DNA from 3 places in the Aggregatibacter sp. genome. Region 3 is predicted to be linked to each of the others. Evidence: riboswitches for the same ligand, from Rfam matches in the RefSeq annotation. Region 3 holds a riboswitch; each other region holds the start of a gene.

Region 1 (2,201 bases), on a different contig from region 3:
TAAAATTATCTTCATTTTTGACCGCTCTTTTGTTTGTTCTTATCACCTTTAAAGGCATCTAATGCCAGTAAACCGGCGCCGATACAAATGGCAATATCCGCCACATTAAACACCGGATAATGATAAATATCCCAATAAAAATCAAAGAAATCCACCACAAAACCGTTGTAGGCACGATCGACCATATTGGCAAGTGCACCACCAATAATGAGCGCGTAGGCGGCATTTTGTAATGTTTGATTGGCACGATTTTTCTTCATGAAATATGCCAGCATAAGGGAAATACCTATCGCCAACAGAATAAAGAAATATTTTTGCCAACCATCGTGATCCGCCAAAAAGCTGAATGCCGCGCCATAATTGCGCACATAAGTGAGATTAAACACCGGCAGAACATTCACGCTTTCATACAAATCAAATTTTTGTACCACAATGTACTTTGTCAGCAAATCAAGCAAAAAAGCGACCGCACTTAGCCAGAGAAAAGAGAGCCCGGATTTGTGTTGGGACATAATATTTCCTAAATAAAATCATGATCAAAATTAGGTCGCCATTCTAGCACAAGGCAAGGTTTTATACAGAAAAACTGATTTGGAACATCATGAAAGAACAGAATTTCTCTATGATGGAGATCACAAAATTGAACAGCACAATTTGTTTTTCCAGCTCTTTTTCGATAGACTCTGCGCTATTATTAGTCGGGGTGCCATTGGCTGAGATAATACCCGTGAACCTGAAACAGTTAACACTGACGTAGGAAACTAAATCATGTCCATATCGCTATTCTTTTTAAAAACATTCTTAAAATCCACCGCACTTTTCTGCCTCTCGCGCTAAGTTAGCCTGCGATGCATTGTCTCGATATACAACATCTGTGCTTGCAATTAGATCACAAGCCGTTGTTTGTCGATCTCCATTTTTGCGTAGAACAAGGAGAATGGGTTGTGTTGCTCGGGCGCTCCGGTGTGGGGAAATCCACTTTATTACGCGCCATTGCGGGGTTAGAACAATCCGCAATTACCCAAGGGCATATCCAATTTGCTCCTCACATCAAAGCGGCTTGGTTGGCACAGCAAGACAGTTTGTTTCCCTGGCTTTCCGTGTTGGATAACGTGCAGTTGGCACAGCACCTCCACGGTCAGAAAAATACTAAAACCCAAGAGAAAGCCAAAGAACTATTACATGCCGTCGGCATGGCAGATCATTGGCATAAACCTTGCTATCAGCTTTCCGGTGGTCAACGGCAACGGGTGGCACTGGCGCGTACCTTAATGCAAGATGCCGATTTAATTTTAATGGACGAACCCTTTTCTGCCTTGGATGCAGTCACCCGTTTACAGTTACAAAATCTCGCCTGCGAACTGCTACAAGGAAAAACCGTGATTTTGGTGACCCATGATCCACAAGAAGCTATTCGTTTAGGGGAAAAAATTTATGTATTACAAGGACAACCGGTGCAAATAAAACAGGTCGCTCAATTAGATCCCATAAAGCCCCATCAGCTTCACCTAGAGGCACTGTGGGCGCTACAAAATAGACTTATCGAACAACTAATGGCGGAGCCAACATGAAGAAAATCGCCCGTCTCATTTTATTAAGCGCTCTGTTAATTTCGTTATGGCAAGGCATCATTAGTCTGTTTGATGTGCCACCCTACTTATTGCCTGCCCCATTCTCCGTATGGCAACGATTAATAACGCAAGCAGACTTGCTGTTTATGCATGCCCAAATTACGTTGTTGGAAATTCTGTTAGGCTTAGTTTTCGGTTTTCTATTCGGACTATCTTCTGCGCTACTGATCACCCTTTCCCGCAAAATCTCGGCTTTCTTAATGCCATTATTAGTGATTTCACAAGCCATTCCGGTGTTTGCCATCGCGCCACTGCTCGTATTATGGCTCGGTTATGGCATGGCATCCAAAATCACCATGGCGATTTTGATTATCTATTTTCCCGTCACGGCGGCCTGCTATGACGGCCTACGCAACACGCCGAAACCATGGCTTCAACTTGCCCAAACCTTACGTATTTCACCGGCAGCGATGCTATTGAAAGTCCGTTTACCTGCGGCGTTGCCCGCATTAGCGTCAGGATTACGCATTGCCGTCTCCATTGCGCCCATTGGCGCCATTGTGGGGGAATGGGTCGGTTCTTCGGAAGGATTAGGCTATTTAATGTTGCAAGCCAATGCCCGAATGCAAA
Region 2 (2,201 bases), on a different contig from region 3:
CAGTGTATTGATCCAACGCGTTAATCAAGCGTTGCCCCAAACGGGTGAAAAACTTCGCATTATCTACGCTTCGGCGCGCCCCCACGGTTTCCCCTTGGCTTGGATAAGTAAAAATCAAATCAATGTCGGAAGAAAAATTCAGTTCAAAACCGCCCAGTTTACCCATGCCGAGAATATATAACTGCTGCGCGTTGCCCTGCGCATCCATCGGTGTACCCATTTCTTCACAAGCCCGCACATAAAGCCAATCGCGCGCACCAATAATCAGACTTTCCGCCAGTTGTGACAAGCGAATAAAAACCTGTTCCACCGTGGCAAAATTGAGACTTTGGCAAACACTCAGCTTCACCATTTCACGGGCGCGAAACAGACGTAATTCTCGATAAAACTGTTCTTCCGTTTGCACATGCTGTAACACCTCGTCCAACCGCTCGGCGTACTGGTCACAGTCCTCAAAGTGCGGTAGTTTTTCCCAACATTTTGCTAAAAACGCAGGCTGTTTCTGCCACGCCTCCGCCACAAAATCCGACATCGCCACCGCCACCGCCATTTGCCCGATATTCGTTGTGGGATCTTCTCTTTGTTGTTCGATTTGTTCAAACAAGGTGGAATCGAATTTTTCCGGAAAAGAGTGAATTAAAACCTCGGCGAGAGAACGGAGTTTATCGGCAAATTGAGCAACAAAAGACATAGTGAATCCTTATGAAAAATGGTGCATAAACTTTAGCATGAAATAGGGGAAATTTCAGGGGAGAAACAGCCAACTTCGGACGACTATGTGTCGATATATTACAATCTCCTTGCCCTTCCTCAGCAAAATAGATAGACTGAATCTCGTTATTAGTCGGGGTGCTTTGTGCTGAGATCATACCCGTGAACCTGATACAGTTAATACTGACGTAGGAAACTAACGAGAAAATCATACTTCCTTTCTTTTTCTCCACATCTTCTTCATTCGTCATTATTGCTGATTATCTTTTTTCATTAAAAAAGGAACAATGATGCAATATGAGTTTTGTCGTTCTGTGCCGGTAAATGGCGGAGGACGTTATGAGTAAAGTCGCGCAAGCGTTGACCATTGCTGGGTCAGATAGCGGTGGTGGCGCCGGAATTCAGGCAGATTTAAAAACATTTCAAATGCGAGGTGTGTTTGGTACTTCGGTGATTACGGCCGTCACGGCGCAAAACACCTTAGGCGTCTTTGATATTCACGCCATCCCCCTTCAAACTATTCAAAGCCAGCTGAAAGCGATTGCTGATGATTTCACGATTAGCGCCTTTAAAATCGGTATGTTAGGCACAGCAGAGATTATCGAATGTGTCGCTGAGGCATTAAATCAGTATCACTTCGGTACGTTGGTGTTAGATCCTGTTATGATCGCCAAAGGCGGTGCGCCGTTGTTGCAACAAAGTGCGGTCGATTCTTTGAATACATTTTTATTGCCGTTAGCAGATGTGATTACGCCGAACTTGCCGGAAGCCAAGGCTCTGACAGGCGTGGAGGTCATGGACGATCAAACGGCGCAACACGCGGCGAAAATTTTACAGGAACGAGGTGTGAAAACGGTGGTGATTAAAGGCGGACACAGCGCGCATTCACAAAGTGCGGTATGTCGCGATTGGGTTTTTACCCCTGATGTGCAATTTACTTTAGAAAGTCCACGTTATGCGACAGCGCAAACCCATGGTACGGGTTGCACGTTCTCCGCTTGTATGACGGCGGAGCTTGCCAAAGGCGTTTCCGTGGAACAGGCGATTAAAACCGCAAAAGACTACATTACGGCGGCAATCAGCCATCCGTTAAATATCGGTCATGGACATGGGCCAACTAATCATTGGGCTTATCAAAATAAAATGTAATTTAGACTGAGGAACAGACACATGAAAAAAACAACGTTAATTTTGACCGCACTTTCTTTATGCGCCGGCACCGCATTGGCGAATCATTATGAAGAAACCGTGAATATTTATACTTACGATTCTTTTACGTCTGATTGGGGCGCCGGCCCGAAAATAAAACAAGCATTTGAACAGCAATTCCCACTTTGCAAGGTGAATTATATGCCATTTGAAAGCGGCGGCACGTTGTTTAACCGCGTGCGTCTGGAAGGGCATAAAACCAAAGCGGATATCGTGTTAGGCTTGGATAATTTTGTATTGGATGAAGCGAAAAAAAGCCAATTATTTGATTCAAATAGCAT
Region 3 (2,201 bases):
TTTTGCCATTTTATTTTCCTCATTAAGTTAATTAAAACGGGTTAGTTTGCTCTAAAAACGTCGGTATCATAAAGCTATTTTGTTCTTTTGTCTTGCAAAAACTACTGACAAATTGATTTTACGCCATGTTTTCCGTCATCTTAAGTGCGGTTCAATTTTAAGATAAATTTTTCGCGCTATTTCACCATCAATGTAAACGAAAATGCGCCATTATTCGGCAAAATATTGCAGTAAATTTTTCACCGCACTTTGCCAGTCTTGTGCCTTGGTGACGGCAGAAATCACAGCAATGCTGCCCACTCCGGTGGGTAAAATATCAGGAAAATGCGAAGCACAAATACCCCCGATGGCGACGGTCGGTATCTTACCTACGTTTTTCACCTGTGCCGCTAAATTGGCAATGCCTTGAGGCGATGAAGGCATCGCTTTGGTTTGCGTTGGGAAAATATGCCCGAGGGCAATATAGGACGGACGCAACGGTAACACCAGATCGACTTCTTCCTGGTTGTGGGTGGAAACACCGAGACGCAGTCCCGCTTGTTGGATGGCGTTTAAATCGGCCGTGAGTAGATCCTCTTGCCCAAGATGGACGCCGTAAGCCTGATACTTAATTGCCAACTGCCAAAAATCATCTACAAATAACCGTACTTGATGCTGTTTGGCTAAGGCAATGCAGCGGGCGATTTCCTCTTCTGCTTGTTCCGCTGAGCGATCTTTAATGCGAATTTGCAAGGTTTTCACTCCGGCGTGAATGAGCCGTTCAACCCATTCATAACTGTCCAAGATAACATACAATCCCAACTTAAATTCAGTGGGCGCAAAAGGGGCGTTGGGTGGGGTTATTTCTGATAAATGAGACACGGCTTCCGACATGGTAATCTCCGATAAGGTGAAGAAAAAGTGGCTTGTGTAGAAGGCGTGATGAAATGCAAACTGGTGGTAACTTGTTCCCTACGTGGGGATTAACCCACAGGTTCCACGGATCTCGCGTTCATTGCGATCTCAGCCTTCCGGCACTCCGACAAGAGGGTTTCAATATAGTGAAAGGCAAGAGTCATAACAAGGGGATAAGCCATTTTTTGTGAAGTGGATCACGGAGAGTAAACAAAAAGTGCGGTCAAAAATCTAAGAGTTTTTCTGACCGCACTTTTATTTCAATTTTTCAGAAAGCCGTTAGTCGGATTTTTTCTGATTGGTTTTTGCCGCTTTCACAAAGCCTTCGAATAATGGATGCCCATCACGTGGCGTGGAGGTGAATTCCGGGTGGAATTGGCAAGCAACAAACCAAGGGTGATTAGGCACTTCAATAATTTCCACCAGTTTTTTATCGGCGGATAAACCGGTCACTTTCAAGCCGGCTTTTTCGATTTGTGGAAGCAAGACATTATTAACTTCGTAACGGTGACGATGACGCTCTTCGATAGTTTCAGCACCATATAATTTGCGTGCTAAACTGCCTTCTACTAAATGGCATTTTTGTGCGCCAAGACGCATGGTGCCACCTAAATCAGATTCATCGCTGCGGACTTCCGTATTGCCTTCTGCATTTTGCCATTCGGTAATTAATCCCACCACAGGTTGTTCACAAGTGCGGTCAAATTCGGAAGAGTTTGCATGGCTCATGCCGGCAACATTACGAGCAAATTCGATTAACGCCACTTGCATGCCTAAGCAAATGCCTAAATACGGAATGTTGTTTTCACGGGCATATTGGGCAGTCAGAATTTTGCCTTCAACACCGCGATAGCCGAAGCCACCCGGCACTAAAATACCGTCTAAACCTTTTAAGATGTCTACGCCTTTGGTTTCCACATCCTGTGAGTCGATGTATTTGATGTTGACGTTCAAGCGATTTTTCAAACCGGCGTGTTTTAACGCTTCGTTTACGGATTTATAGGCATCAGGCAATTCGGTGTATTTACCTACCATCCCAATGGTGACATCGCCTGTCGGGTTGGCTTGTTGATACAACACTTGTTCCCATTCAGATAAATCGGCTTCCGGACAAGTTAAGTGGAAACGATTGCAAATAAAATCATCCAATCCTTGAGATTTCAAGAGTGCCGGAATTTGGTAAATGGAAGACACATCTTTCAATGAAATCACGGCGCGTTCCGGCACGTTACAGAATAACGCGATTTTCGCGCGTTCATTCGGTGGAATCATGCGGTCGGAACGGCAAATTAGCACATCCGGTTGAA

Evidence for each region. A riboswitch is a leader RNA that binds a small molecule or an ion and turns the genes downstream of it on or off. The one in region 3 is predicted to bind thiamine pyrophosphate.
Region 1: it holds a riboswitch for thiamine pyrophosphate, as region 3 does, so the genes downstream of both, ACO5E4_RS00385 (ABC transporter ATP-binding protein) here and thiE (thiamine phosphate synthase) in region 3, are expected to answer to the same signal.
Region 2: it holds a riboswitch for thiamine pyrophosphate, as region 3 does, so the genes downstream of both, thiD (bifunctional hydroxymethylpyrimidine kinase/phosphomethylpyrimidine kinase) here and thiE (thiamine phosphate synthase) in region 3, are expected to answer to the same signal.

Annotation. Positions count from the first base shown of each region.
Region 1 covers NZ_DBHLAR010000002.1:3,050-5,250, reverse strand. The annotation lists gene ispH (4-hydroxy-3-methylbut-2-enyl diphosphate reductase) at 1-15, opposite strand, end outside; gene lspA (signal peptidase II) at 12-512, opposite strand; TPP riboswitch at 690-777, shown strand; gene ACO5E4_RS00385 (ABC transporter ATP-binding protein) at 849-1,571, shown strand; gene ACO5E4_RS00380 (ABC transporter permease) at 1,568-2,201, shown strand, end outside.
Region 2 covers NZ_DBHLAR010000010.1:47,766-49,966, reverse strand. The annotation lists gene glnE (bifunctional [glutamate--ammonia ligase]-adenylyl-L-tyrosine phosphorylase/[glutamate--ammonia-ligase] adenylyltransferase) at 1-691, opposite strand, end outside; TPP riboswitch at 836-923, shown strand; gene thiD (bifunctional hydroxymethylpyrimidine kinase/phosphomethylpyrimidine kinase) at 1,051-1,860, shown strand; gene thiB (thiamine ABC transporter substrate binding subunit) at 1,882-2,201, shown strand, end outside.
Region 3 covers NZ_DBHLAR010000011.1:181,795-183,995, forward strand. The annotation lists gene eno (phosphopyruvate hydratase) at 1-9, opposite strand, end outside; gene thiE (thiamine phosphate synthase) at 211-873, opposite strand; TPP riboswitch at 932-1,031, opposite strand; gene pyrG (glutamine hydrolyzing CTP synthase) at 1,174-2,201, opposite strand, start outside.